3 regions of the Agromyces sp. 3263 genome follow, and region 2 is predicted to be linked to each of the others. Evidence: predicted binding sites of a transcription regulator. Region 2 holds the regulator's gene; each other region holds the start of a gene.
What was found. The regulator HrcA, encoded in region 2, represses chaperone genes, less so after heat shock. The targets are predictions, from matches to a motif close to TTNGCACTCGNNNNNNNCGAGTGCNAA.
Positions count from the first base shown of each region.

Region 1: the regulator HrcA is predicted to act here: its motif matches at 8,137-8,163, upstream of groL (chaperonin GroEL).
Region 3: the regulator HrcA is predicted to act here: its motif matches at 6,980-7,006, upstream of J2X63_RS10100 (Hsp20/alpha crystallin family protein).

Region 1 is NZ_JAVDUV010000001.1:2,791,295-2,801,198, forward strand. It holds gene J2X63_RS12745 (DUF4032 domain-containing protein) at 1-762, opposite strand, end outside; gene J2X63_RS12750 (ABC transporter ATP-binding protein) at 899-1,999, opposite strand; gene J2X63_RS12755 (thioredoxin domain-containing protein) at 2,271-3,212, shown strand; tRNA gene J2X63_RS12760 (tRNA-Thr) at 3,295-3,367, shown strand; gene J2X63_RS12765 (DMT family transporter) at 3,369-4,445, shown strand; gene J2X63_RS12770 (nitroreductase family protein) at 4,429-4,983, opposite strand; gene msrB (peptide-methionine (R)-S-oxide reductase MsrB) at 4,987-5,388, opposite strand; gene J2X63_RS12780 (DUF3263 domain-containing protein) at 5,586-5,885, shown strand; gene J2X63_RS12785 (LytR C-terminal domain-containing protein) at 5,917-6,462, shown strand; gene J2X63_RS12790 (cold-shock protein) at 6,667-6,870, shown strand; gene J2X63_RS12795 (DUF3048 domain-containing protein) at 7,021-8,076, shown strand; gene groL (chaperonin GroEL) at 8,207-9,826, shown strand.
Region 2 is NZ_JAVDUV010000002.1:147,416-157,319, reverse strand. It holds gene J2X63_RS13920 (PhoH family protein) at 1-252, opposite strand, end outside; gene J2X63_RS13915 (histidine triad nucleotide-binding protein) at 329-688, opposite strand; gene J2X63_RS13910 (16S rRNA (uracil(1498)-N(3))-methyltransferase) at 713-1,447, opposite strand; gene dnaJ (molecular chaperone DnaJ) at 1,459-2,565, opposite strand; gene hrcA (heat-inducible transcriptional repressor HrcA) at 2,622-3,644, opposite strand; gene J2X63_RS13895 (DUF4870 domain-containing protein) at 3,838-4,260, shown strand; gene J2X63_RS13890 (DUF4870 domain-containing protein) at 4,384-4,812, shown strand; gene hemW (radical SAM family heme chaperone HemW) at 4,816-6,042, opposite strand; gene J2X63_RS13880 (DUF1990 family protein) at 6,046-6,696, opposite strand; gene lepA (translation elongation factor 4) at 6,704-8,560, opposite strand; gene J2X63_RS13870 (sensor histidine kinase) at 8,642-9,865, shown strand; gene J2X63_RS13865 (response regulator transcription factor) at 9,862-9,904, shown strand, end outside.
Region 3 is NZ_JAVDUV010000001.1:2,184,178-2,194,081, reverse strand. It holds gene J2X63_RS10130 (sugar ABC transporter substrate-binding protein) at 1-1,176, opposite strand, end outside; gene J2X63_RS10125 (LacI family DNA-binding transcriptional regulator) at 1,345-2,373, shown strand; gene J2X63_RS10120 (serine hydrolase domain-containing protein) at 2,381-3,628, opposite strand; gene J2X63_RS10115 (nucleoside deaminase) at 3,735-4,223, opposite strand; gene J2X63_RS10110 (hypothetical protein) at 4,322-4,609, shown strand; gene J2X63_RS10105 (DUF885 family protein) at 4,656-6,353, opposite strand; gene J2X63_RS10100 (Hsp20/alpha crystallin family protein) at 6,455-6,898, opposite strand; gene J2X63_RS10095 (NAD(P)H-binding protein) at 7,111-7,779, shown strand; gene J2X63_RS10090 (transglutaminase family protein) at 7,816-8,604, opposite strand; gene J2X63_RS10085 (FUSC family protein) at 8,713-9,747, shown strand; gene J2X63_RS10080 (tryptophan-rich sensory protein) at 9,879-9,904, shown strand, end outside.

The DNA of each region.
Region 1 (9,904 bases), on a different contig from region 2:
CACGCGTTCGTTGATGCGCCAGCGTTCGGCGGTCGAGAACGACTCGGAGCCCGTGAGCTCCTTCCACAGGCTGCGGTACGCCTCGACGATGCCGTTGGAGATGCGCACCGGGTCGAGCTCGTCGGCGACGCGGCCACCCGCTTCGAGGTCGAGGAGCTCGCCGGCGATGTTCACCCGGGCGATCTCGAGGTCGTTCTCGCGCTGGCCGTTCGACAGGCCGCCCTCGTAGAGCTTGCCGGTCTCGGCGTCGACGAGGTAGGCCGCGAAGGCGCCCGCATCCCGCCGGAACAGGGTGTTCGACAGCGACACGTCGCCCCAGAAGAACCCGACGATGTGCAGTCGCACGAGCAGCACCGCGAGGGCGTCGATGAGCCGGGTCGCGGTGTCGGGCCGGAGCGTCTGGGAGAAGAGCGCGCGGTAGGGGAGGGAGAACCGGAGATGCCGGGTGACGAGCACCGGCTTCAGGGGCTCGCCCTCGGCATCCGTTCGGTTCGTGATGACCGCGACGGGCTCGACGCAGGGGATCTCGGTACGCTGCAGCAGTCGCAGCATCTCGTACTCGCCCTTGGCCATGTCGGCCGTGGTCTCCTTGATCGCCACGACATGGCCGCCCAGGTGGGCGAACCGCACGAGGTGGCGTGAGATGCCCTTCGGCAGCGCGGCGATGGTGTCGCTCGGCCAGGACTCCAGCGGGAGGTCCCAGGGGAGGTCGAGCAGTGCCGGATCGGCCATGGCCGAGGTGATCGAAAGTGAGCCGCTCATCGTGGTTCAGCGTAGTCGTCGGTGGTGGCGGCCGCAGACGGGGTGACGCCGGCCGCGGCCACGGCGAGGCCGGCCGGGGACACGGCGATGCCGGCCGGGCCGAAGCCCGACCGGCATCCCGGTGCTGCGTGGAACGTCAGGCGACGATCGGCTTCTTGCTGAGGCGGAGGCCCGACTCGGAGTCGAAGATGTGCACGTGGCCCGGCGTGGCGGTGAGGTACACGCGGTCGCCGGCGTTCGGGTGCACGCGGCCGTCGACGCGCGCGACGATGTCGGTGCGCTTGCCCTCGACCGTCGAGTGCCCGTAGAGGTAGCCGTCGGCGCCGAGCTCCTCGACGAGGTCGACGTCGACCGCGAGGCCCTCGCCCTCGTTCGGCGAGACGACGATGTCCTCGGGGCGCACGCCGATCGTGGCGACCTTGCTGCTCGCGTCGGCGAGCGCCTCACGCTCGACCGGCACGTTGGCGGTGCCGAACATGATCCCGCCCTCGACGAGGTCGGCGTGGAACAGGTTCATCGCAGGCGAGCCGATGAAGCCGGCCACGAACACGTTGTTCGGCGCCTCGTACAGGTCGCGCGGAGTGCCGACCTGCTGCAGGATGCCGTCCTTCAGGACCGCGATGCGGTCGCCCATGGTCAGGGCCTCGGTCTGGTCGTGGGTGACGTAGACCGTGGTGACGCCGAGACGGCGCTGCAGCGAGGCGATCTGGGTGCGGGTCTGCACGCGGAGCTTGGCGTCGAGGTTCGACAGCGGCTCGTCCATGAGGAACACCTGCGGCTGGCGCACGATCGCGCGGCCCATGGCGACGCGCTGACGCTGGCCGCCCGAGAGCGCCTTCGGCTTGCGAGCCAGGTAGGGCTCGAGGTCGAGCAGCTTCGCGGCCTCGAGGACGCGAGCGGCGCGCTCGTCCTTGCCGACGCCGGCGATCTTGAGCGCGAAGCCCATGTTCTCGGCGACGGTCATGTGGGGGTAGAGCGCGTAGTTCTGGAAGACCATCGCGATGTCGCGGTCCTTCGGCGGCACGTCGGTGACGTTGCGGTCGCCGATGAAGATGTTGCCCTCGTTGACCTCTTCGAGGCCGGCGAGCATGCGGAGCGACGTGGACTTGCCGCAACCGGAAGGGCCGACGAGGACGAGGAACTCGCCGTCTGCGACGTCCAGGTCGAGCTTGTCGACCGCCGGGCGGGTGCCACCGGGGTAGAGCCGGGTGGCCTTGTCGAACGTGACTGATGCCATGGTTCTTCTGTCTCCTTCACCGGCAGGTACGTGCCGGACGATCCGTAGTGAATGGAAGCGCGTCGACGTCGACGCCTCATCAGTATCGCATGCGCGCGGGGTGCGGCCGAATCGGGCCCCGACGCCTTGCGCTCGGCGCTCGGGTGATTCCCATGCCGGGAACGGCACGCATCCGGCATCCGCTTGGGTGATTCCCAGACATGCTTCCTACTATCGTGGGTGCGTTCGCATGCATACGCGCGCGCACCCACAGCGACCGGAGTGACCATCGATGACCTACGGCGGATCGAATCAGCCACGCCCATCCCGAAATGAACGCAGAGAGGCGGCCCGAGAGAAGGCCAGGCTTCTCCGCGAGGAGCAGAAGAAGCGGGAGCGCCGCAACAAGATCCTGATCCAGGGCGGCATCATCGTGGCGGTCGTCGCCATCGCCGCGCTCGTCGGCACCCTCATCTTCCAGAGCGTGAAGCCCGAGGGACCCGGTCCGCAGAACATGGCGAGCGACGGCATCCTGCTGACCGCCGGTGACGACGGCGGCATCGTCGCCGTCTCGACCCCGGCGCTCGCGGCGGGCGAGACGCCCACGCCGACCGTGCCCGACGACAGCGGCGAGGTCGCCAACATCGTCATCTACGTCGACTACCTGTGCCCCTTCTGCGGCCAGTTCGAGGCCACGAACTCGGAGTCGATGCGCACCATGGTCGAGTCGGGCGCCGCCACCCTCGAGGTGCACCCGATCGCGATCCTCACGAACAAGTCGGCAGGAACGCAGTACTCGCTGCGTGCCGCCAACGCGGCGGCGTGCGTCGCCGAGTCGTCGCCCGACTCGTTCTTCGACTACAACGCGATCCTCTTCGAGAACCAGCCCGAGGAGGGCTCCACCGGCCTCACCGACGACGAGCTCAAGTCGCTCGCCGAGGAGGTCGGGGTGAGCAACCAGTCGACGATCGAGAAGTGCATCGACGACGTGCAGTTCAAGGCCTGGGTCCAGGACTCGACGAACCGCGCCCTGACCGAGCCGATCCCGAACACCAACCCCGAGCTGCCCTCCGTCACCGGCACCCCGACGGTGCTCGTGAACGGCCAGCAGTACGGCGGCTCGCTCGACGACCCGCAGGAGTTCCAGGCGTTCGTGCTGCAGGCGACGAGCCAGACGTTCAACGACTCTGAGTCCACCCCCACGCCGACGCCCACGCCCACCCCGGCGCAGTAGTCGTCATCCGTCCGACCGCGAAGGCCCGGCCCGCGCCGGGCCTTCGTGCCGTCGGTAGGATGTCGGGGAGGCATCGCCTCTCGCCGGCTTGGCGCAATTGGTAGCGCACCGCTCTTGTAAAGCGGTGGTTGCGGGTTCGAGTCCCGCAGCCGGCTCTTGACCGAGAATCCCAGCACGGATGCCGCGGCGCCCGTCGCACCGTCCGAGCACCCGCATCGGCATGCCCACGTCGAACGGACGCGGTTGCCGATGTGGCTCGCGATCGTGTTCGCGCTCGCGTGCGGCGCGCTGACGGCGCTCCAGTCGCGCATCAACGGACAGCTCGCCCACGCGCTCGACGACCCGTTCACGGCGGCGGCGATCTCGTTCGGGAGCGGCCTCGTGATCCTCCTCGTCGTACTCGCGGCGTGGCGGCCGGGCCGTGTCGGCATCGGCCGGGTGGTCGTCGCGCTCCGCGAGCGCCGGATCGCCTGGTGGATGCTCTTCGGCGGCATCGCCGGCGCCTGGTTCGTGACGACCCAGGGCCTCTCGGTCGCGGTCGTCGGCGTGGCCCTCTTCACCGTGGCGATCGTGGCGGGCCAGACCCTCGGCGGCATCGTCTTCGACCTGCTCGGGCTCGGCCCCGGCGGCCGGCGTCCGCTCACCGTCACCCGAGTGGTCGGCGCCGTGCTGGCGCTCGCAGCCGTCGGCTGGGCGGTCTCGGCCCAGCTCGGCGGCGACGTGCCCGTGCTGCTGATGCTGCTGCCGTTCACCGCCGGCCTGGGGGCCGCCTGGCAGCAGGCCGTGAACGGGCGGGTGCGCAGCGCGGCCGAGAGCGCGCTGACGGCGACCGTCGGGAACTTCGCGGTCGGCACCGCGGCCCTCGTCGTCGTGATGCTCGTGCACGCGGCATCCGTCGGCTGGCCCGAGTCGATGCCCACCGAGCCGTGGCTGTACGCGGGCGGCGCGATCGGCTGCATCTTCATCGCCGGCCAGGCGGTGCTCGTGCGCATCGTGGGCGTGCTCGTGCTCGCGCTGTGCGGTGTCGCCGGGCAGCTCGCGGCGGCGCTGTCGCTCGACCTGCTCGCGCCGGCGGCCGGACGCCCGGTCGACGCCGCCACGATCGGCGGAACCCTGCTGGCGCTGGTGGCCGTGGTGATCGCGAGCGTCGGGTGGACGCGCCGGCGCCATGCGGCACCGCCCGGGCCGATGCACGACGCGGCACCCGCCGAAGGGGCTAGTCGAGCGTCGTGAGTCGCGCCGCGGCGAGGGGGTCGGTGCGACCCTCGGGCCGGCGCGCCTCCGTGCGGCCGCCGACATAGAGCCAGCCGAGCAGTCGCTCGTTCGGCGCCAGGCCGTGCATCGCGGCGACGAGCGGATGCCGCGTGAACGGGCCGGTGCGCCACATCACGCCCCACCCCGCGTCGTCGAGCAGCAGGCTCAAGAGGTGCGCGACGCCGGCCGCGGAGGCCTCCTGCTCCCACTCGGGCACCTTCGGGTGGTCGGGCGTCGTCACCGCGACCACCGCCAGGAGCAGTGGCGCGCGCAGGGGCTTTCCCGCGAGCTTCGCCGCGGCCTCGCCCTCGGCGCCGGCCGCAGCGGCAAGCGCGGCACCGAGCCGCTCACGCGCGGGTCCGCGCAACGCGATGACCCGCCACGGCCGGAGCGCGGCGTGGTCGGCGACTCGGCCCGCCGCGTCGAGCAGCGCGACGAGCGCCGCATCGTCGGGCGCGGCATCCGTCACCTTCGGCGACGACCGCCGGGCGAGGGCCGCGTCGAGCACCGACGCCACCCTTCAGGACTCCGCGGTGAAGTCGAGGGCGATCGAGTTCATGCAGTAACGGTCGCCGGTCGGCGTGCCGAATCCGTCGGGGAAGACGTGACCGAGGTGCGAGCCGCAGGCGGCGCAGCGCACCTCGGTGCGCACCATGCCGAGGGAGGTGTCCTCGATGAGCTGCACGGCCTCGGGCCGCACCGACTCGTAGAAGCTGGGCCAGCCGCAGCCGGAGTCGAACTTGGTGCCGCTCTTGAAGAGCTCGGCTCCGCAGGCCGCGCACGCATACACGCCCGCCCGCTCCTCGTCGAGCAGCTCGCCCGTCCACGGGCGCTCCGTCGCGGCCTCGCGCAGCACGGAGTAGCGCTCCTCGCCGAGCTCCGCGCGCCATTCCTCGTCGCTCTTGTTCACGCGGTACTCCACGCGTGCTCCTTCCGGTCGGGTGCCATGATGGCAGGCACCAATGCTCGCAGGTCTTCCTGCACGAGGTGCAACGCGTGACGGATGCCACGTGTTCCGGGCGCCCGGGATGCACACGCCGCGGTCGCTCGGCGTGCGCACGGCGGCGGTTCCCTAGGATGTGCTGCAACGGCGAGCGGCCGGGAGCGACGGGAGGACCCATGGGCGTTGAGCACGTGCCCTCCCGCGGCGACGGCGACGCCGTGCTCGACGACCGGGCGATCCGCGTGCTGGCCTTCGAGGGCCGTGCGTGGCAGCAGCCGGGCCTCAAGGCGCAGGCCATCCGCGACGAGTTCGGCATCTCCGCCGCCCGGTACTATCGGATCCTCGGAGAGCTCATCGATTCACCCGCTGCGCTCCGTCACGACCCGATGCTCGTCAAGCGCCTGCAACGGATGCGTGAGGCGCGCGCAGCGATGCGAGCCCGTCGCTCGCTCTCGATCGGCCGCGCGCTCGACTGAGCGCGGCCCCCGACCCCGACGACTGGACCTCATGGCGCAGAAGTTCCCCCGCGATCGTTTCGACTCCATTCCGCACGGCATCGAGCGGGTCGGAGCGCACCGCGCGCCCGCGCGGCGCGGCGCCGGCTGGGTGGCGTTCGGCTGGGCCGCGCTCGTCACCGTCGTGCTTGTCGCGGTCGGCATCGGCGGCGTCGTGCTCTTCAACGACCGGCTGAACTTCGGCGACACCGGCGTGGCCACGCCCACACCCACCCCCGCGGTGACCGCGCCGCCGACGGTCGCTCCCGACATCCCCGTCACGGTGCTGAACGGCACGACGACCGCCGGCCTCGCCGCCCGGGCGGCCGAGACGTTGACGGCCGCGGGCATCCCCGTCGGCACGACCGCCAACGCGAGTGAGAACGACCTGACCGAGACGGTCGTCTACTACGCCACCCCCGATCTCGAGGGCGCCGCTCGCGGTGTCGCCGCCGCGATCCCCGAGGCCGACGTGCGCCTCTCCGAGCAGTTCGCCCAGATCGGCACCCCGCTCGTGCTCGTGGTCGGATCCGACTACGCGACGGCCACCGGCGGGTGATCCGCAGCGAATCGTTGCCATTCCGCGACATTTTCTTGCGCCGAACCCCTTGTGCCGCGAAACCACGTCGTTAGTATCTGGAATTGGTCGCTCTCTCCCGTGTCACGCCCGGCGCCGCCTCGGTGCCATGCCGGCACGTTCCGAGGGCCCCGGTACAGGCGACAGGCACGTGCTGATCGACGAACGGCAACATGGGAGCAACGCATGGCGAACGGAACCGTGAAGTGGTTCAACGCTGAAAAGGGTTATGGATTCATCACCGTCGACGACGGGGGCCAGGACGTGTTCGTCCACTACTCCGCGATCGACATGTCCGGCTACAAGGTGCTCGAAGAGGGCCAGCAGGTCGTCTTCGAGGTCGGCACGGGGTCCAAGGGGCCGCAGGCCGAGGGCGTGCGTCCCGCCTAGCCCGAGAGCTCGAACGCGCCGCCGGCTCGCCGGCGGCGCGTTCCTCGTCGTCCTCCCGACGCGCGTGGCCTGACGGCGCGACTCGTCGCCGGACGAGATCCGGGCGCGCCGGGGCGCTCCTCGCGTGCGGCGCATCGGTAGCATGACCGCATGGCGTGGCCCGCTCGCTCGGCCGCCGCGTTCCGTGGTGCAGCGCTCACCGTGGTCGCGGTCTCCGTCCTGCTCGTCACCGGATGCAGCGGCCCGCCGGTCCTCGTGCCGGTGGCGACGCCCTCGCCGACCGCTCGACCGGCCGGCGACAGCGGACCGCCGGTCACCGTCGCGTTCAGCCCGCTGCGGGGCACGCGACTCGAGGAGCCGGCGGCGCCGCATCCGTCGATCGCCGTCAAGATCGACAACCATGAGGAGGCGCGTCCGCAGATCGCCCTCAACCGGAGCGACATCGCGTTCGAGGAGCTCGTCGAGGGCGGGCTCACCCGGTACCTCGTGGTCTGGCATTCCGACGTGCCCGAGTCCGTCGGCCCGGTGCGATCGGTGCGCCCCATGGACCCCGACATCGCCTCGCCGTTCGGCGGTATCATGTCGTACTCGGGCGGGCAGGAGCAGTTCGTCGAGATGATGATGGCGACGCCCCTCGTCAACATCGTCTTCGACTTCGACGACACCGGGCTCTTCGAGCGCGCCGATGAGCGCCCGAGTCCGCACGACGTCATCCTCGCCGCCGCCGAGGCGGTCTCGCGCAACGCCTCGCTCGCGCCGCCGCCCGTGCAGTTCTCCTACGGGACGAGGGATCCCCTCGCCGCACCGGCACTCGCCGCGACGCCGACCTCGCGCATCGACCTCGTCTTCTCGGAGGCGCGATTCCCGTCGTGGGAGTGGGACGCGACCTCCGGCGCATGGCTCCGTTCCCAGGAGGGGGCACCCGACTCCGAGGCATCGGGCGACCGGGTGCGCGCGACCAACGTCGTCACCCTGCGGGTCGGCATCGACTGGAGCTACGGCGAGGTGCCGCGCACGGTCATGGTGGGCTCGGGCGAGGCATGGGCCTCGGTCGCCGGCAGGACGGTGCACGGGACGTGGACGAAGGATGCCGCGGCCGCGCCGATCGTCCTCACGGCCGACGACGGCAGCCGGATCCGGCTCGCGCCGGGCAACACGTGGGTCGAGCTCGTGCCCGACGAGGGCTCGGCGACGTTCGTGCCCTGAGCCGCGGCGCGCGGCATCCGTGCTCGCTTGCACTCGTGACGGTCGAGTGCCAGAATCGTCTTAGCACTCACTCGATTTGAGTGCTAACCAACGAATCTTTGAGACGTCCGAGAAGGGACGAGAGACACACATGGCAAAGATCATTGCTTTCAACGAGGAGGCCCGCCGCGGGCTCGAGCGTGGACTCAACCAGCTCGCCGACGCGGTCAAGGTGACCCTCGGCCCGCGCGGTCGCAACGTCGTGCTCGAGAAGAAGTGGGGCGCCCCCACGATCACGAACGACGGCGTGTCGATCGCCAAGGAGATCGAGCTCGACGACCCGTACGAGAAGATCGGCGCCGAGCTCGTCAAGGAGGTCGCCAAGAAGACCGATGACGTCGCCGGCGACGGCACCACGACCTCGGTCGTGCTCGCCCAGGCGCTCGTGCGCGAGGGCCTCCGCAACGTGGCCGCAGGCGCCGACCCCATCTCGCTGAAGCGCGGCATCGAGAAGGCCGTCGCGGCCGTCTCCGAGGAGCTCCTCGCCGCTGCGAAGGAGATCGAGACCAAGGAAGAGATCGCCGCGACCGCGTCGATCTCCGCCGCCGACCCCCAGATCGGCGAGATCATCGCCGAGGCGATCGACAAGGTCGGCAAGGAGGGCGTCGTCACCGTCGAGGAGTCGAACACCTTCGGCACCGAGCTGGAGCTGACCGAGGGCATGCGCTTCGACAAGGGCTACCTGTCGGCGTACTTCGTCACGGACCCCGAGCGCCAGGAGGCGGTCTTCGAGGACCCGTACATCCTCATCGTCAACAGCAAGGTCTCGAACATCAAGGACCTGCTCCCCATCGTCGACAAGGTCATCCAGACCGGCAAGCAGCTCCTCATCATCGCTGAGGACGTCGACGGCGAGGCGCTCGCGACCCTGATCGTGAACAAGATCCGCGGCATCTTCAAGTCGGTCGCCGTGAAGGCTCCCGGCTTCGGCGACCGTCGCAAGGCGCAGCTGCAGGACATCGCGATCCTCACCGGCGGCCAGGTCATCTCCGAGGAGGTCGGCCTCAAGCTCGAGAACGTCACCCTCGATCTGCTCGGCCAGGCCCGCAAGGTCGTCATCACCAAGGACGAGACGACCATCGTCGAGGGCGCGGGCGACCCCGAGGCCATCGCCGGCCGCGTGGCGCAGATCCGTGCCGAGATCGAGAACACCGACTCGGACTACGACCGCGAGAAGCTCCAGGAGCGCCTCGCGAAGCTCGCCGGCGGCGTCGCCGTCATCAAGGCGGGCGCGGCCACCGAGGTCGAGCTCAAGGAGCGCAAGCACCGCATCGAGGACGCCGTCCGCAACGCGAAGGCCGCCGTCGAGGAGGGCATCGTCGCCGGTGGTGGCGTGGCCCTCATCCAGGCCGGCGCGAAGGCGTTCGCGAAGCTCTCGCTCACGGGCGACGAGGCGACCGGCGCGAACATCGTCAAGGTCGCCATCGAGGCGCCGCTCAAGCAGATCGCACTCAACGCGGGCCTCGAGCCCGGCGTCGTGGCGAACCGCGTCGCGGAGCTGCCCGACGGCCACGGCCTCAACGCCGCGACCGGCGAGTACGGCGACCTGCTCGCGCAGGGCATCATCGACCCCGCCAAGGTGACGCGTTCGGCGCTGCAGAATGCCGCATCGATCGCCGGCCTCTTCCTCACCACGGAGGCCGTCGTCGCCGAGAAGCCCGAGAAGAACCCGGTTCCGGCCGGCGACCCCACGGGCGGCATGGACTTCTAGTCCGAATCGATCCACGGCCCGCGGGCCCGATCAACGCGAAGGGCGTCTCCTCCGGGAGACGCCCTTCGTCGTGCGCGG
Region 2 (9,904 bases):
GAGCAGCTCGGACGGCTTGGCATTGGGATCGGCTTCGAGCATGCGGGCCGAGCTCCTCACTTCGGTGGGTGTCGGGTCCTGGCCGGCTCTGACGAGCTCCAGGAGTTCTTCGATGAGGCGGCGGACGCGCCGGCGGTCGTCGGCGGCGCCCCGGATGGTGATCTCGTTGCCGCGCACGTGCACCTCGACGCCGGGGTGCTCGCGCTGGATGGTGGTGAGCAACCGGTCCTGCGGGCCGAGGAGTCGCACCATGGCGATGCCGTCGATGCGGAGGCGCTCCTCGTCGTCGCGGAGCGGCTGCCCGGCAGCCGCCTCTGAGCCCTGCGCGTCAGCCGGCAAGCGAACCCTCCTCGAGGCCGCCCGCGAGCACGTGCGCGTGCACGTGGAAGACGGTCTGCCCGGCTCCGGCGCCGGTGTTGAACACGAGCCGGAAGTCGCCGTCGGCGAGGTCGGCGGCGATGCCACGGGCGACGGCGACGAGCTCGGCGAGCAGGTCGGGGTCGCCCTCGGCGAGCTCTGCCACGTCGCGGTAGTCGCCCTGCTTGGGCGTGACGATCACGTGCACGGGTGCCTTCGGCGCGATGTCGTGGAACGCGATCACCCGGTCGGTCTCCGCCACGATCTGCGCGGGGATCTCACGGGCGGCGATGCGCTCGAACAGGGTCGGCTCCGCGGCGGACTGGGTCATCTGCCCATCGTAGCGACGGATGCGTCACCACCGCCCGAGGCTTGCGTTCAGCACCGCGATGGCCGCAGGGCCGGCCGTGGAGGTGCGCAGCACCGAGGCCCCGAGCCGCACGGGCTCGGCCCCTGCGGCCACGAGCGCCTCGAGCTCGGACGGCGCGATGCCGCCCTCGGGGCCGACGACGAGCGCGAGGTCGCGGCCGTCGGGGCGCAGTTCGGTGAGCGCCGTCGTCGCGGTCGGCTCGAGGAGGAGCATCCGGGAGCCCTCGACCACGGCCGCAAGCGCACCGGTCGCGGTGACGGATGCCACGGGCGGCAGCCACGAGCGGATCGACTGCTTCACGGCCTCGCGCACGATCGTCGCCCAGCGCTGCCGGCCCTTCTCGGCCTTCGGCCCCTCCCAGCGCGACACCGAGCGCGAGGCGGCCCACGGCACGATCGCGTCCACGCCGAGCTCGGTGGCGGCCTGCACCGCGAGCTCGTCGCGATCGCCCTTCGCGAGCGCCTGCACGAGCGTGATGCGGATCGCAGGCGGCTCCTCGACGATGACCTCGTCGGCCTCGAGCGTGAGCTCGCGGGGCCCGGTCGCCGTGACGATGCCGAGCACGCGGATGCCGCGGCCGTCGCCGATCGCGATCCGCTCCCCCGTGCGCACCCGCGACACCGTCACCGCGTGCCGAGCCTCGTCGCCCGAGAGCCGGACGGTGGCACCGGGGGCGACGGACGCGAGGTCGAGGGACTCGTCGAGGTAGAGGTGGCTCATCGCGGCATCCGTCAGCCGAGGAAGCGGTCGCGGAGCCGCGCGAAGAGGCCCTGCTGGAAGTGGCTGAGCGCCGGGCCGGCCGCCTTCTTCGAGTGGGCGAACTGCTGGATGAGGTCGCGCTCCTTCGAGGAGAGCTTGGTGGGCGTGATGACCTGCACGCCGATCTTCAGGTCGCCACGACCGGTGCCGCGCAGCTTCGTGACGCCACGGTCCTTCACGGTGAGGATCTCGCCGCTCTGGAGTCCGGCATGGAGCTCGACGCGAACGTCGCCGTCGAGCGCCGGGATCGTGGTGTCGGCGCCGAGCACCGCGTCGGTCATGGCCACCTCGAGCGTGCAGAGCAGGTCGTCGCCGTTCCGGCTGAACACATCGTGGTTGCGCACCTTGATCTCGAGGTAGAGGTCGCCGTTCGGGCCCCCTGCCGGGCCGGCCTCGCCCGATCCGGGCATCTGCAGGCGCACGCCGGTGTCGACGCCGGCGGGGATGTCGACCGGCACGGTGCGGCGGGCGCGAACGCGGCCCTGGCCCTGGCAGGTGACGCAGGGCGTGGCGATGACGGTGCCGTAGCCGCGGCAGGTTCCGCAGGGGCTCGAGGTCATGACGTTGCCCAGCAGGGAGCGGACCGCGCGCTGGATCGAACCCGTCCCGTGGCAGATGTCGCACGTCACGGGCGACGTGCCCGGCTGGCAGCACGAGCCGTGGCAGGTCTCGCAGAGGATCGCGGTGTCGACCTCGATGTCGCGGTGCGTGCCGAAGATGACCTCCTCGAGCCCCACCTCGACACGGATGAGCGCGTCCTGGCCCCGTTCACGCCGCGACCGCGGCCCGCGTGTCTGCTGGCCGGCGCCGAAGAAGGTCTCGAAGATGTCCCCGAACCCACCGAAGTTCTGGCCGCCGGCGCCGCCGAATCCGCCTTGGCCGCCGAGGTCGTACTGCTCACGCTGCCTCGGGTCCGACAGCACGTCGTACGCGTGCGTGACCATCTTGAACCGCTCCGATGCATCGGCGCCCGGGTTCACGTCGGGGTGCAGCTCGCGCGCGAGGCGGCGGTAGGCCTTCTTGATCTCATCGGGGGTGGCGTCACGCGAGACGCCGAGGACCTCGTAGTGGTCTGCCACGGAGGGCGTGTCCTTTCGAATTGCCGGATGCCGGTCGATGCGACGGCAGCGGGGAATCAGCTCTCGCCGAGGGTGCGGGAGAGGTAGCGGGCGACGGCTCGCACAGCCGCCATGCTGTTGGAGTAGTCCATGCGGGTGGGGCCGACGATGCCGAGGCGCGAGACGTCGCGGCCGGGGATGGCGAACGCGCTCGACACGACAGAGGTCTCGCCGAGGCCGAACGAGGCGTTCTCGCGCCCGATGCGCACGGCGACGGCGTGCTCGTCACCGGCCATCTCGCCGAACAGCCGGAGCAGCACGACCTGCTCCTCGATCGCCTCGATGACCCCGAGGATCGACCCGGCGAAGTCCTGCTCGGTGCGCACGAGGTTGGCCGCCCCGGCCACCACGAGCCGGTCGTGTCGCTGGGCGCGCGCCTGCTCGGCGAGGGTCGCCGCGATCGTCTGCACGACGGCGGCGTGGCGGCCGTCGGCGCCGGGGATCTCGCCGGAGAGGGCGTCCGCGGCATCCGCCATCGTCCGCCCGTCGGCCAGGTCGTTGAGTCGCACCCGCAGCGCGGAGAGGGTCTCGTCGTCGACCGGCTCGTCGAGCACGACGAGGCGCTGCTCCACCTGCCCCGAGTCGGCGATCAGGATGCAGAGCACGCGGTCGGGCGCGAGGGAGACGAGCTCGACATGGCGCACGCGCGCGCTGCCGAACGAGGGGTACTGCACCACGGCGAGCTGCTTCGTCAGCTGGGCGATGAGCCGGACCGTGCGGGCGAGCAGCTCGTCGAGGTCGCTCGATTCGCCGAGGAAGGTCTCGATGGCCTGGCGCTGCGCCTGGCTCAGCGGACGCACGTCGGTGAGCTGGTCGACGAAGACGCGATAGCCCTTGTCGGTCGGGATGCGACCCGACGAGGTGTGCGGCGCCGCGATGAGCTCCTCCTCCTCGAGGAGGGCCATGTCGTTGCGGATCGTGGCGGCGGACACGCCGAAGGAGTGGCGCTCGACGATCGTCTTCGAACCCACCGGCTCGCGGGACGCGACGTAGTCCTGCACGATGGCGCGGAGCACTGCGAGACTGCGTTCGGAGACCATGGTCCTCGCTTCCCTCACCGCTTAGCACTCGTTCTGACTGAGTGCCAATCCTACCGCGAGAATCAGGGTCAGCACCGTTGCCGGGCCGCACGGCGCAGCGCTACCGTATGGGTACCCCGCGAGGCACCTTGCCTGCACCTTCCCTGCTGCAGTCGCGGTTCACCCCTTCTGAACCCCCCTGAAAGGCACGCACATGACCGACCCCAACGTCCAGCCGTCGGATCCGACGGGGCAGACCCCGCCTCCGCCTGCCGCACCGGCGACGCCCGACCCCGCCACGCACACCGCGCCGCCGCTGACCCACGAGCAGGACGTGCAGTGGGGCTCGTTCGCCCACCTCGGCGGCGTGCTCGGCTTCCTGCCGTCGCTCATCATCTGGCTCGTCTTCAAGGACCGCGGCGCGTTCACGAACACCGAGGCGAAGGAGGCGCTGAACTTCCAGATCACCCTCGTCTTCGGCTACATCATCTCGGCCATCCTCGTGGTCGTCTTCATCGGCGCGCTGCTCATGTGGGTCGTCTGGATCGTGGGCGTCGTCTTCTCGATCATCGCGTTCCTCCAGGCCAAGGACGGCAAGCACTACCGCTATCCGTTCGCCATCCGCCTCATCAAGTAGGCGCACGCCGGCAGCATCGATCCGCCCGTCGCGGGAGCGCCTATTCCCGCGGCGGGCGTTGCTGTGCCAGCATGAACCCGAACGAGTCTCGCCGAACGGACGAGCCCGAAGAAGGAGACCTCAATGTCCGACCAGACCCCGCCTCCGCCACCCCCGCAGGGACCCCCGCCGCCCCCGCCCCAGGGACCGCCGGCGCCGCCGCAGAACCCCTATGGCCAGAGCCAGCAGCTCAGCCCGAGCGATGAGAAGCTCTGGTCGACGCTCGTGCACATCGGCGGCATCTTCTTCAGCTTCGTGCCGGCGCTGCTGGGGTACCTGATCCTCAAGGACAAGGGCCCCTTCGTGCGCGAGCACACCGCGACCGCGCTGAACTTCCAGATCACCATGGCGATCGCCTACGTGGTCGGCATCGTGACGACGTTCATCGTGATCGGCATCTTCATCCTGATCGCGGTGTGGGTGCTCGTGATCGTCTTCAGCATCATCGCCGCGGTGAAGGCCAACCAGGGCCAGCTCTACACCTACCCGCTCACGATCAAGTTCGTGAGCTGAGCCTCACTCCTCCAGCAGGCGCCGCACCACGGCGTCCGCGAGCAGCCGCCCTCGTCTGGTGAGCGTCAGCACACCGGCGAGGGCGGCCTTCGCGTCCACGAGGCCATCCGCGATCAGGCCGACCACCGCGTGCCGCCCGCCCGCGTGCAGCGTGTCGATCCTGATGCCTTCCCGGATGCGCGTCAGGAGCAGCACCCGCTCGGTCTCCCGGGTGCCCGCGTCGAGCACCTCGCGTCCGACCGCGGGCGAGAGCTCCGCCGTGACCCGCTCCGCGTAGGCGGCCGGGTGCTTCGCGTTCCACCAGCGCACGCCTCCCACATGGCTGTGCGCGCCGGGACCCACGCCCCACCAGTCGTCGCCACGCCAGTACCCGAGGTTGTGGCGCGAGCGCTGCGAGGCATCCATCGCCCAGTTGCTCACCTCGTACCACTCGTACCCGGCCGCACCCAGCAGGTCGTCGGCGAGCTCGTACATGTCGGCCTCGAGGTCGTCGGACGGCGTCGCGAGCTCCCCGCGACGGATCTGGCGGGCGAGCTTCGTGCCCTCCTCGACGATGAGCGCGTAGGCGCTGACATGGTCTGGGCGCTCGGCCACCACCGCCTCGACGCTCCGGCGCCAGTCGCCCAGCGACTCGCCCGGCGTGCCGTAGATGAGGTCGAGGCTCACGTCGAGCCCGGCGTCGCGCGCCCAGCGCACCACGAGCGGCACCCGCGCGGGGTCGTGCGTGCGGTCGAGTGCCGCGAGCACGTGCGGCACCGCCGACTGCATGCCGAACGACACGCGCGTGAACCCCCCGTCGGCGAGACGACGCAGGTCGTCGGGTCCGACCGAGTCGGGGTTCGCCTCGGTCGTGACCTCGGCGCCCTCCTCGAATCCGAACTCGTCGCGCACGGCGCCGAGCATGCGCACCAGGTCGTCGGCGGGCAGCAGCGTCGGCGTGCCGCCCCCGAAGAACACGGTCGAGGCGAGGCGATGCGGCACTCCGGATGCCTCGAGCACCCGTCGCGACATCCGGATCTCACCGATCGCGTGGTCGGCGTAGTCCACCTGCCGCGCCCCCCTGAGTTCACCGGCGGTGTACGTGTTGAAGTCGCAGTAGCCGCAGCGCACCCGGCAGAACGGGACGTGCACGTAGACGCCGAACGCGCGCTCATGGGCGCCGACTGCGGCGGATGCCGGGACGAGGCCGTCGAGCGGCGCCGGATCGCCGAGCGGAAGGGCCGAGCCCACCGGCTACACGCCGCCCGCGGGGTGCAGGGCCCGCAGTTCGACGCGGGTGAGCTCCCGGCGCTTGCGGCGCTGCCGAGGAGCCACGAGGCGACGGATGCCGCCGGCGGTGCCGAGCAGCGACCGGATCGTGAGCCACACGGTGTCGTCCTCGCGGCGCTCGAGGATGAAGGACTCCTCGCCGCTCTCGGGCCCCTCCGCCGTGGTGCCGTAGGCGAAGCCGACGCGGTCGGGCTCGTCGATCACGTAGACGACGAGCACCGGGGTGTCGTGGTGGCGGAAGCGGCCCGAACGACGCAGCGTCGCGGTCATGCCGGCGGCGATGTACGGCGTGCCGTCGGCGCCGAAGCGCTCCTCGGTGCGCGGCGACGGCTGCTCGGCGAGCGGCGCTCCCTCGGCGTCGTAGACGATGCCCGGGTACTGCGCGCCCGTGCCCGTCGACACGTCGACGACCTCGAAGCCGGCGCCCTGCTGGATGCCCCAGGTCATGAGCGACTCCGCGGCGCGCTCGAAGCGCTCGATCCCGCTGCCGAGGCGCACGGAGTCCTCGGCAGGGCGATAGCCCTCGGGCGGGTAGCGCAACAAGTCGGGGGCGAGCGTCGCCCCGATCGCCCCGTAGGTGACCGACTGGTCGGTGAAGGTGCTTCGTCGGGTCATCGGGAACCTACTTCTTCGCGTCCTTCTTCTCGGTGTCGCCCGAGAGCGCGGCGATGAACGCCTCTTGGGGGACCTCGACGCGGCCGACCATCTTCATGCGCTTCTTGCCCTCCTTCTGCTTCTCGAGGAGCTTGCGCTTGCGCGTGATGTCGCCGCCGTAGCACTTGGCGAGCACGTCCTTGCGCATCGCGCGGATCGACTCACGCGCGATGATGCGGGCGCCGATGGCGGCCTGGATGGGCACCTCGAACTGCTGGCGCGGGATGAGCTCGCGCAGCCGCCCCGTCATGAGCACGCCGTAGGCGTACGCCTTGTCGCGGTGCACGATCGCGCTGAACGCGTCGACCTGCTCGCCCTGCAGCAGGATGTCGACCTTGACGAGGTCGGCGGCCTGGTCGCCGGTGGGCTCGTAGTCGAGCGACGCGTAGCCCGCGGTCTTCGACTTGAGCTGGTCGAAGAAGTCGAACACGATCTCGCCGAGCGGCATGTTGTAGCGGATCTCGACCCGGTCCTCACCGAGGTACTCCATGCCGAGCAGCGTGCCGCGGCGCGACTGGCAGAGCTCCATGATGGTGCCCACGTAGTCCTTCGGCGCGAGGATCGCGGCGCGCACCATGGGCTCCCGCACCTCGGAGATCTTCGCCCCGGTCGGGAACTCGCTCGGGTTCGTGACCGTGACGGTCTTGCGGTCCTCCGTGGTCACCTCGTAGACCACCGACGGCGCGGTGTTGATGATGTCGAGTCCGAACTCGCGGCGAAGCCGCTCGGTCACGATCTCGAGGTGCAGCAGGCCCAGGAACCCGGCGCGGAAGCCGAAGCCGAGGGCGACCGAGGTCTCGGGCTCGTACGCGAGCGCGGCATCCGACAGCTTGAGCTTGTCGAGCGCCTCGCGCAGCTCGGGGTAGTCGCTGCCGTCGATCGGGTAGAGACCCGAGAAGACCATCGGCAGGGGCTCGGTGTAGCCGGGCAGCGCCTCCGTGGCCGACTTCGCGGCCGTGGTGACGGTGTCGCCGACCTTCGACTGGCGCACGTCCTTCACGCCGGTGATGAGGTAGCCGACCTCGCCGACGCCGAGCCCCTTCGTGGGCGTGGGCTCGGGCGCGCTCACGCCGATCTCGAGGATCTCGTGCGTCGCCTTCGTCGACATCATCTGGATGCGCTCGCGCGGGTTCAGCTGGCCGTCGACCATGCGGACGTAGGTGACGACGCCGCGGTAGCTGTCGTAGACGGAGTCGAAGATCATGGCCCGTGCCGGGGCGGTCGCGTCGCCGACCGGAGCCGGGATGCGCTCGACCACCCGGTCGAGGAGCTCCTCGACGCCGACCCCCGTCTTGCCCGACACCTTGAGCACGTCGTCGGGCGAGCCGCCGATGAGGTCGGCGAGCTCGCGCGCGTACTTCTCGGGCTCCGCCGCGGGCAGGTCGATCTTGTTCAGCACGGGGATGATCTCGAGGTCGTTCTCGAGGGCGAGGTAGAGGTTCGCGAGCGTCTGCGCCTCGATGCCCTGCGCGGCGTCGACGAGAAGGATCGCTCCCTCGCAGGCGGCGAGCGAGCGGGAGACCTCGTAGCTGAAGTCGACGTGTCCGGGCGTGTCGATCATGTTCAGGGCGTACGACGTGTCCCCCACCTGCCAGGGCATGCGCACCGCCTGGCTCTTGATCGTGATGCCGCGCTCGCGCTCGATGTCCATGCGGTCGAGGTACTGGGCGCGCATGTCACGGTCGGAGACGACCCCGGTGATGCCGAGCATGCGGTCGGCGAGGGTGGACTTGCCGTGGTCGATGTGGGCGATGATGCAGAAGTTGCGGATCAGCGCGGGGTCGGTGGCAGCAGGCACCGGCGGATTGGCGGCTCGAGGGGACATCCCCACGATTCTCCCATGACTTTCGGTTCGCACTTTCGACGGATGCCGCCGTCAGGGCCGCCGGGCTACGCTGACAGCATCATGACCGTGATGGAAGACACCGACGCGCGCGTCGCGCCGTCCGCGCTCCGGCCGGTCTTCTTCACGCTCCGGCTCGGCCTGCACCTGCTCGTCGTCGGGCTCACGCTCTTCGTCGTCGTGCGCGCCCTGCTCGAGGACGCACCGACCGAGGTGCCGGTCACCATCCTCGCCGTGGCGTTCCTCGCCTGGTACGGCGCCGGCGTCGCCGTCGCGCACCGTCACTTCCCGACGTGGGCCCGCGTGCTGTGGCTCGTCGGCCTCCTGCTCCTGTGGCTGGCGATGTCGTTCCTGACACCGGATGCCGCGTTCCTCGCGTTCCCCCTCTTCTTCCTCGAGCTGCACGTGCTGGCGACGCCCATCGCGGTGCCGCTCGTCGTCATCACGTTCGGGCTCTCGGTCTGGGGCACGGCGTCGCACCTCGGGTTCGAGGTGGGCACCATCCTCGGGCCGATGATCAGCGCGGGCGTCGCCATCGTCATCGGCTCGGGCTACCGCGCCATGTCGCAGGAGACCCGCGATCGGCAGGCGCTCATCCTCGACCTGCTCGCCACCCGCGAGGAGCTCGCCGCGGCGAGCCGCGAGGCGGGCACGCTCGCCGAGCGCGAGCGCCTCGCCCGCGAGATCCACGACACCGTCGCCCAGGGCCTCTCGAGCATCCAGATGCTGCTCCATGCGGCCGAGCGCGACATCACCGACGAGCCCACGCGCGAGAAGCTGCGGCTCGCGCGCGAGACCGCCGCCGACAACCTCGGCGAGACGCGTCGCTTCATCCGGGAGCTCACGCCTCCGTCGCTCGATGAGCAGACGCTGCCCGCCGCGCTGCGCCGGCTCACCGACGCGATCAACGACCAGGCCGAGCAGTCGGGGTCGTCGACACGGGTGAGCTTCCGCCTCAGCGGCGACGCGGTGATGCTGCCCATGGCGATCGACGCGACCCTGCTGCGCATCGCGCAGGGTGCGCTCGCCAACGTGCTGCGCCACTCCGGCGCGGAGCGGGCCGAATTGACGCTGAGCTACCTCGGCGACGAGGTCGCGCTCGACGTCGTCGACGACGGGATCGGGTTCGACCCGCGCGCCGCCCAGCGCGAGGAGACCGACGGGGTCGCCTTCGGCCTGCGCGCCATGCGGCAGCGGGCCGAGCGGCAGGGCGGGTCGATCGAGATCGAGTCGGCTCCTGGCGATGGCACCGCGGTGTCCGTGCGCATCCCGGTGGTGCCCGTATGATCCGGCTCCTGCTCAGCGACGACCACCCTGTCGTGCGCG
Region 3 (9,904 bases), on a different contig from region 2:
CTGGAAGTGGATCGCGACCGGGGTGTCGCCGTTCGCGGCCACCTCGTTGATCGTGACGAGGCGCGGGTCGGCGTCGGAGTACTCGTTGCTCGAGAGGTCGCCGCGCGAGACGACGTCCTTGTCCTTCGCGAGCACGCCGACCTGGGCCTCCTCGGACATCATCCAATTGAGGAAGTTCCACGCCTGCGCCGACTTCTTCGAGTCCTTCGAGATGCCGATGCCGTCGCCGCCGACGAACGTGGAGGCGCCGCCCTCGGGTCCGACGATGCCTGAGACGCCGGCCTCGAACGGCGTCGACGAGAGCAGCGTGGCGGGGTAGAACATGAGGCCGACCTTGCCCTCGGTGAAGCCCGCGGTCCACGTCGGGCCCGCTTCGTCCTGCGACGACGGGAGCACGGCGCCCGAATCCCAGAGGTCCTTCCAGGTGGCGTAGATCTCCTTGGCGGTGTCGCTCGCGAGCAGCGACTCGGTGCCATCCTCGTTCATGACTTCCTCGCCGTCGGCCCAGACGCTCGGGAACCACGTGAATACGAGGCATCCGCCGCAGTTCAGGCCCGTGGCGGTGCCGTAGGTGTCGGGCTTGTTCAGCGCCTGGATGGCCTTCGCCCACTCGGCGTACTCCTCGAGGTTCGCAGGCCCCGCTTCGGCGTCGAGGCCGGCCTCGGTCGCGAGCTCCTTGTTCCAGAACAGCATCGAGAGGTCGAGCACGAACGGCAGCACGTGCTCCTTGCCGTCGACCGTGCCGGCCGAGAGATGGCCCGGGTTGATCTCGTCCTTGAAGTCGAGGCCGTCGATGTTCGCGGTGAGGTCCTGGAAGAGGCCCTGCTCGACCCAGTTCGGCACGTAGACGATGTCGGCGGCGAAGAGGTCGGGCAGGCCGTTGGAGCCCGCCGCGGCACCGACCTTGGCGACGTAGTCGTCGTTCGGAACGACCGTGAGCTCGACCTGGTTCTCGTGGCTCTCGTTGTAGGCATCGACGAGCAGGTTCGCCTGCTTCTCGAGGGGGGCCCGGGTCCAGAGCGTGAGCGTCGACCCGTCATCGACCCCTTCGGGGCCGGCATCCGACAGGTTGCTCGCGGGCTCGCTGCCGGCCGCACAGGCGGACACGCCGACCAGCAGTGCGCCGGCGGCGAGGACGCCGGCGATTCTTCGCATCCGGCGGGTGGTGCTGCTCATGGTCTCTCCTCTGACTCGTCGTTGAGCGGGCTGGGGATGCCCGGTGCTGCGACACTCGGGGCGCGCGACCGCGAAAATCCCGAAATGCTTTTCGGCACGTTACTCTTGGGAATCCGGGGACGTCAAGAGCAGAATCCGGTAACGTTTCCGACACGAAAGGGGGCCGCGATGGCGCGAGTGGAACACCCGGGCAGCGCGCGGGCATCGACGCTCAGCGACGTCGCCAAGCTCGCCGGCGTCTCGATCGCCACCGCCTCGAAGGCCATCAACGGCCGCGACGAGGTCGCGCCGGCCACCCGCCGTCGCGTGCTCGAGGCCGCCGAGCAGATCTCGTTCACGCCCAACCAACTCGCCCGGAGCCTGCTCGCCGGGCGCACCGGCACCGTCGGCCTGCTCACGAGCGACCTCGAAGGCCGGTTCGTCATCCCGATCCTCATGGGCGCCGAGGACGCGTTCGGCGCCGGCCAGGTCAACGTGTTCCTCTGCGATGCGCGCGGCGACGCCATCCGCGAGCAGCACCACCTGAAGGCGCTGCTGAACCGCAGGGTCGACGGCATCATCGTCGTCGGCCGTCAGACCGACCCGAGGCCGTCGCTCGGGCAGGACCTGCCGGTGCCGGTGGTGTACGCCTACGCCCCGTCCGACGACCCCGCCGACCTGTCGATCACGCCCGACAACCGCGCCGGCGGGCGCCTGGCCGTCGAGCATCTCGTCTCGTGCGGGCGTTCGCGCATCGCGCACCTGAGCGGCGACCCGGCCTACGCGGCGGCGCAGGACCGCCTGCTCGGTGTGCGCGACGGGCTGCAGGCCGCGGGCCTCGAACTGGTCGGCGAGCCGATGTTCTCGGCGTGGAGCGAGCACTGGGGCCGCGATGCGGCGGCGATGCTCCTCGCGCAGCATCCCGAGGTCGACGGCATCGTGTGCGGCTCCGACCAGATCGCCCGCGGCGTGCTCGACACGCTCCGCGACCTGGGCCGGAGCGTGCCCGAAGACGTGGCGGTCATCGGCTACGACAACTGGGAGGTGCTCGCCACCAACTCGCGCCCCGAGCTCACGAGCATCGACGCCAACCTGCAGCAGCTCGGGCGCACGGCGGCGAAGCGCGTGTTCACCGCCCTCGACGACGAGCTGCGTTCGGGCACCGAGTACCTGCCGGTGCGGCTCGTCATCCGCGGCTCGACGATTCCGCGGCGCTGAGGGCGCGCTACTGCGCCGGCCGCACGGGTGGTGCGTCATCTGGCGCGAGGTAGGCGCCGATCCTGCGGAACAACTCGTCGCCGCCGTTCGAGTACCCGCCCTCGTCGTCGAACGCCGCCTCGTCGTAGGTCACGGCGACCGCGATCGCGACCTTCTCCGAGGGCAGGTAGGCGTTGACCGCCGCGTATCCGTAGAAGAGCGGGTTCTGCAGCAGCCAGTCGCCCGAGATCCACAGGCCGAGCCCGTACGTCGCGAACTCGTCGAGGGGGCGGCAGTTGACGCATCCGTCGATCGCGCTCGTCCGTCCGCGCAGGTCGGTCGACGTCATCTCGTCGTACGACTCCTCGGAGAGCAACTCGCCGGTGCCCACGGCGATCGCGCTCGCGAGCAGGTCGTCGATGTTGCTCGTCTCGATGGCGCCCTGGGCGATGGTCCACGACGGGTTCCACGACGTCGAGTCCTCGTAGAACGGCGTGCCCGCGGGGATGCCGAAGAACGACCGCCGCTCCGAGCTGTAGGCGTGCAGCACCGGCTCGGGGATCTCCGCGGTGAGCGAGGCCGTCGTATTCGTCAGGCCCAGCGGGTCGAGCACCCGCTGCTGCAGGGCGTCCTCGAGCGGCATCCCGGTGACCTCCTCGAGCACCAGGCCGAGGATCACGTAGTTGGTGTGGGCGTACGCCCAGTTCGTGCCCGGCTCGAACCAGAGCGGCTTGTCGACGGCGAGCGCGAGCTGGTCCTCGGTCGTCCACGCCTTGAACACGTCGGCGTAGGCGATCTCGGCGAACTCCTCGTTGCCGAGCACGAAGTCCTGATATCCCGAGGTCATCTGCGCGAGCTGGCGCACCGTCACCTCGTCGGCGTGCGGCAGGTCGGGCAGGTACATCGACACCGGGTCGTCGAGGGTCATCATCCCCTCGTCGACGAGCTGCAGCAGCAGCGTCGCGACGTACGAGATCGCCACGGCGCCATTGCGGAAGTGCATGTCGGGGGTGGCCGGCACGCCCGTCATCGAATCGCCCACCGCGGCCCGCACGATCTCCTCGCCGTCGACCGTGGCGCGCACGATGACCGCCTTGAGGTGCGCCTCCTCCATGTAGTCGCGCACGATCTCCATCACCGCCTCGGCCTGCTCGGGGTCGGCCGTCTGGTGCTGCGCCGCGTCCGAACCCGGCGGCGCCGACGGCGACGACCCGCCCGCAGTGCAGCCCGTCACGAGCACGAGGGCGGAGATGGCGACCAGGACTTCCCCGAACACGGGGACGCACCGCGATGTACGCATACGCGAGTCTCTCGCCGCCCGAATCCGAACGGCAACACTTCGGCCGTTCTGGGGGTGCGCGCCATCCGCTCGCGACCTCGACTCAGCCCCAGAACCCGTCGTGCAGCGTGATGGCCTCGGGCAGGTCGGCCGGGCCGGCGACCGTGACGGGCCGGCCGCCGCGGGCGAACACCTCGCGGCACGGGAGGGCCATGGTGGGCACGCCCTCCTGCTCGGCGACGATGTCGCGCAGCCCGTCCTCGCCGAGGGCGTACACGACCCGGGCGATGCCGCTCCAGTAGATCGCGCCGGCGCACATCGCGCAGGGCTCGGTGCTCGTGTAGAGCGTGCTCGTCGCCAGCACCTCGGCGGGCAGCACGGATGCCGCCGCACGCACGACGTTCGTCTCGGCGTGCCCGGTGGGGTCGGCGTGGGTGACGACCGAGTTCATCGCCTCGACCGTGCGTCCGTCGGCGGTGACCACGAGCGACCCGAACGGATGGTCGCCCCGGGCGCGGGCGGCGGAGCCGAGGTCCACGCATCGGCGGAGCCACGCCAGGTCGGCCTCGGTCACCACGGTTCCGTCGGTCATGCGGCCCTCCCTCGTCGGTGAGTCCATTGTCGTGCGTGTCAACCCCGCGCCGGCGCGCCGACGGGCGTGTGATCGTGAGGAGGTCAGGGGAGGACACCATGAGCGACGCAACCGCGCACCACGACCCCGAGGGCACGAAGAAGCCCGACGGCCTCGGCGGGGAGGGCACGATCCCGAACGAACCCGACGGCGTGGGCGTCGGTGCGGGCGAGCCGACGACGTTCGAGCCCGAGGAGGATCCGGATGCCGCCTCGCAGCGCGACCCGGATGCGCCCGGCCCGGATGCGACCAGCCCAGACACGACCAGCCCAGACACGACCGACCCCGACGAGTCCGACGAGTCCGACGTGGACGGCCCTGACGCGGCGGAGGGCGTCGCGTTCTGACACGCCCCGCCTGCCTCAGCGCCCGCAGACCTCACCCCCGCTGAGTTCAGCTCCCGCTGACCTCCGCACCCGCCGGCGCCGACTCCCACCACGCGCCGGCGGCGTCGAGCGCGTCCACGTCGCCGCGGTCACCGAGCAGCTCCCAGCGCAGCAGCGACATCGGCACGTTGCCGTTGCGCCACACGGCGTCGTGCACCTCGCGGAGCGAGAACTCGGTGCCGTCGAGCGCGGCCGCGACCGCGGCATCCGCCACCAGCCGCATGACCTCGTGCTTGCCGACCAGGTACGACATCGCAAGGCCGGGCGTCGCCACGTAGTAGGCGGTCTCCTCGGTGGCGGTGCCGACGTCCATCGGCACCATGCGCACGAAGAAGTCGACGGCCTCGGGCAGGCTGAACGCCCCGGTGGCGAGGTTCACGTCGACGACGACACGCAACGCTCGCAGCCGCATGAAGTTGTGCACGATCACCCGCGAGTGCGGGGCGTCGGCGAAGAGCCCCGCCGTGAGCATGAGCTCCTCGTTGTAGTGCGCGATGCCCTCGTTGGCGACGGAGTCGATGAAGTGCCGCCGCATCGGGTCGGGCTGCGCCCACGACAGCGCGAGCTGCTGGCTGTGCGCGCCCTCGTGGATGATGCCGAGGCGCGGATCGCGCGCGTTCGCCGCGTCGAAGTACGGCAGGTCGGCAGACGGCTCGGGCACGTACGAGGTGGCGTCGTCGGCCACGCGCCGGACGCTCGTGAGGTCGTCGTTCACGCCGAGGAACGCGAGCGGCTCGAGGTAGGGCGGCGTCGGCGCGAAGCGGTAGCGGCGCAGCGTCTCGGGCTGGGAGAGCAGGCCCGCGGATTCGTAGAAGGCGCGCACCTCGGCTTCTGCCGCGGCCTCGGCCGTCGACTCGGCCTCGGCTGAGACGGCGAGCAGGGGCTCGGCGACGTCGCGGAAGCGGGCGCGGGTCGCCGCCTCCGCCACGATGCTGCGGTTCGCGTCCTGCATCGCGGCGCGCACCAGCTCCTCGGGATCGTGCGTCACGAGCGCGACGTGGCGCAGGTACCACGTGAAGGCCTCGCGTCCGACGGGCACGTCGGGCCCGAGCCGATCAGCGGATGCCGCGAGCCAGCCCCGGAACCGCTCGAGGTCCGCGCTCGCCCCGGGCTGAGCGGCGCGCAGCGCGGCGGCGGCCGTGGCATCCGTCAGCGGCACGACCTCGGCCACGGAGCGCTCGAGCCGCGCGCCGATCTCGTGGAGGTCGGCCGCCGCCACCCGGGCGAGGGTCGCGACGCCGGCGCGCTCGAGGTTCGTGATCGCCTGCTCCACGGCGGCGGGGATCGCCTCGAGCACGCGCACGAGGTCGGCCTGTCGCCGCTCGTCGAACGGCGGGGGCGGCAGCAGCAGGTCGAACCACGGGCCGAGCACCTGCGACGTGAGGAACACGGCGTCGCGCTCCCAGTTGCGGAGCACCTCGAGCTCCCAGTGCACTCGCGCGAGCGCGGCGCCGAGCAGCCGGTGGTCGACCTGCGTGCCGACGGGCAGCGCGCCGAGCCCCTCGGCATCGATCGCCTTCCAGCGATCGGCGAAGCCGGCGAGCGCGAGCGTGAACTCGTGGATCGCGGCACGGTCGAAGCGCGGCAGCCACCCGGCCGGGCGCTCGACGCGCGGGATGTCGTCGGACGTGCGGAACGAGGTGGCGTCGCGCCATTCCCAGAACTCGGCGCCGAGTCGTGCGAGGTCGGTTGCGAGCGACGTCATGCCCTCCACGCTAGACCCGGCCACCGACGGCAACAGCGGTGCACCTGGCAGGAGCCCGCCCCGCCGGGCGGCGGTGCGGGCTCCAGGTCGGTTCGGTCGCGTCAGCTCCCGTTGCCGCGGCCGGCCGTGACGGCCTGCTCGCCGCGGGAGACGGACTGCACCTCGACCTTGCGCGGCTTCGCCTGCTCGCTCACCGGGATGACGACGCTCAGGACGCCGTTCTCGTAGTGGGCGCTGATGCCCGAGGTGTCGAGCCCGTCGCCGAGGGTGAGCTGGCGCAGGAACGATCCGCTCGGACGCTCGCGCACGAGCCACTGCGCCTGCTCGTCGGAGCGGAGCGTGCGCTCGGCGCGGATGGTGAGCAGCTGACCGTCGATGTCGACGTCGACCGAGCCTGGGTCGACGCCGGGCAGGTCGGCGTTCAGCACGTAGTGGTCGCCATCGCGGTGCAGGTCGATCGGCATCACCCGCGGCCCCTGCCTCGAGTCGAGCATGGTCGCAGCGAGGCGGTCGAGGTCACGGAACGGGTCCCAGTACATGGCCATGATCGGCATTCCTCCCTGTGTCGCGGCCCTCGTCGGGCCGGTGTCCAAGACTTGAGTCGATCTCGCTCAAGTAGCTTCAGATTAGCACTCGCACCGCGAGAGTGCCAAGGGTGCAGGGGGTGACATCCGTCCGGAATTCGGGGCGACCGATCGTCACTGTGTCGCCGCCCGGAGCGCTTGCGGCAGCGACGCTCACCGCGTTGACTGGGGCGATGCGCGTCGTCATCGCCGGAGGTCACGGCAAGATCGCCCTCATCCTCGAACGCCTGCTCGCGGAGGCCGGTCACGAGCCTGTCGCGATCATCCGCAATCCCGACCAGCGCGCCGACGTCGACGCCACCGGTGCGGTCGCCGTGGTGCTCGACCTCGAGCACGCGTCGGTCGACGAGGTCGGCCAGGTGCTGAAGAACGCGGATGCCGCGGTGTTCGCCGCAGGCGCCGGCCCGGGCAGCTCGGCCGAGCGCAAGTTCACCGTCGACCGTGACGCCGCGATCCTGCTCGCCGACGCCGCCGAGGCCGCCGGTGTTTCCCGCCTCGTCGTCGTCTCGGCGATCGCGACCGACGAGTTCGACGCCGACTCCGACGACGTCTTCCAGCTCTACCTGCGTGCCAAGAGCGAAGCGGATGCCTCGGTGCGCGAGCGCGACCTCGACTGGACCATCGTGCGACCCGGCGGGCTCACGAACGAGCCCGGCACCGGGCGCGTGCGCGCCGCCACCGCGGTGCCCCGGGCATCCATTCCCCGTGCGGATGTCGCGGCGACGATCGCCGCCCTGCTCGCATCCGGCGCGGCATCCCGCACCCAGTTCGAGCTCGTGTCGGGTGACGACCCGATCGACCAGGCGCTGGCGTCGCTCGGCGGGCCCGACGCGGGCGACTGACGCGCGGCTGGTCGCCGGCCGGTCGGCGCCTGCCGTTCAGCCGAGCCGCACGAGGCGCGTCACGTCGTCGTCGGGCAGCTCGTCGGCGATCGCCGTGACCAGCATCGACTCGAGCGTCACGTTGCCGCCGTACGAACTGAGGAACGCCGTGTCGGCGGCGTCGCGCCCGGTCGCGATGCGCACGAGCGTCGACCGCGGCGCGAGCGTGGTGGCGTCGACGACATGCCATGCGCCGTCGACATGCGCCTCGGCGACCGCGTGGAAGTCCATCGGGTCGAGGCCCGGCGCGTAGACGGCGGCGAGGCGAGCCGGCACGTCGAGGGCGCGCAGCAGCCCGATCACGAGGTGGGCGTAGTCGCGGCACACGCCCTGGCCGGCGAGCAGCGTCTGCACCGCGCCGTCGGTCGGCTGGCTCGAACCGGGCACGTAGCTCAGGCGGGTGCCCACCCACGAGCTCACGGCGGCGAGCAGGTCGGCGCCGGCGAGCCCCGCGAACTCCGCGTGCGCGGTCGGCGCGAGCCGGTCGGCCTCGCCGTAGCGGCTGGGCCGGAGGTACTCCAGCAGTTCCAGCTCGGTTCCGGATGCCTCGTCGGCACGCCCGTCGACGGTGGCGCCGTAGTCGAGCGTGACCGTGCCGGGCGCGACGTCGACGACGTGGATGCGCGTGCCCGCGGCATCCGTCACCTCGCGGGGCTCGATCGCCTCGCCGTCGTGGCGGAGGTGGAGCCGCTCGGCAGGCGGGCGCGACGCCACGGCGACGATGAAGGCGAGCCGCGCCGGAGCGGCGACCTGCAGGGTGAGCTGGGCGGAGACGGATCGCTGCATGCGTGACACCTCGTTCGTCCTCGAAGGGCGTGCCGGGTGGCACCGTCCCATTCTCACCCGCGGCGACCCATCTGCCCAGCCCTCCCTCGCGCGGCTAGCCTGAGGGGCATGGGCATCTCGGCCACGCTGCGGGCCACGAAGCGGGTACCCCTGCTGCAGGTGGCGAAGTCGGCCGTCGCGACGATCGCCGCCTGGCTCATCGCGGGATGGCTGATCCCCGGGCCGCTGCCCGTGTTCGCCGCGATCGCCGCCCTGCTCGTGGTGCAGCCGAGCGTCAACCAGTCGCTCGGCAAGGCGGTCGAGCGCTCGATCGGGGTGATCCTCGGCGTCGTGATCGCCACGGGCATCTCGCTCGTGTTCGGGCAGAGCACCTGGATCATCCTGCTGGCCATCGTCGTCGCGATGCTCGTCGCCTGGACGCTGAAGATGACGCCGGGCACGTCGAACCAGGTCGCGATCAGCGCGATGCTCGTGCTCGCGCTCGGCGCGTCATCGCCCGAGTACGCTCTCGACCGCGTGCTCGAGACGCTCATCGGCGCGGCCATCGGCATCGTCGTCAACGTGGCGATCGTGCCGCCCGTGGCGGTGGCACCCGCGCGCGAGCACGTCGTCCGGCTCGGCGCCGAGCTCGCGGCATCCGTCGACCGGCTCGCGACCGCGCTCGAGTCCTCGCAGGCGCCCGCCGACGTCGAGGCGCTGATGATCGAGGCGCGGCTGCTGCGTCCGATGCGGGATGCCGCGGAGGCCGCGATCGACGCCGGCGAGGAGTCGCTCACCCTGAACCCGCGCCGGTCGGCGCACCGCGAGGAGCTCGCGGCGCTGCGCGACCTGCTCGACCTGCTGAGCCCGATCGTCACGCAGCTGATCGGCATGACACGGGCCTTCGCCGACCACTACGACGACGCGCTGCGCCGGGAACCGACCGTGCGTGCCATCGCCGAGCAGCTGCGCCGGGTCGCGCACGACGTGCGGCTCGCCGTGCGCGTCGCCGAGCCCGAGCCCGGGCCGGTCACGTCCGAGACGCCGGCGCTCACGTCGGCGCTCGTCATCGCGCCGCCGACGTCGGGGCACTGGATCCTCGTCGGCTCCCTCATGGAGGACCTGCGGCGCATCCGCGAGGAGCTCGGCGCCGGGTCGGCGTAGCCGCGAGGGTGCGCGCGGCCGTGACAGCCGGCGGGGGCATCAACCGAAGGTTCGACGCGCGCGCGGCGCCCCCCTGCCTAGGCTGGCGACGCAACCCGACCGGGATCCACCAGACGACGGCAGGAGCGACCATGACCACGACGTCCTCGACCACGAC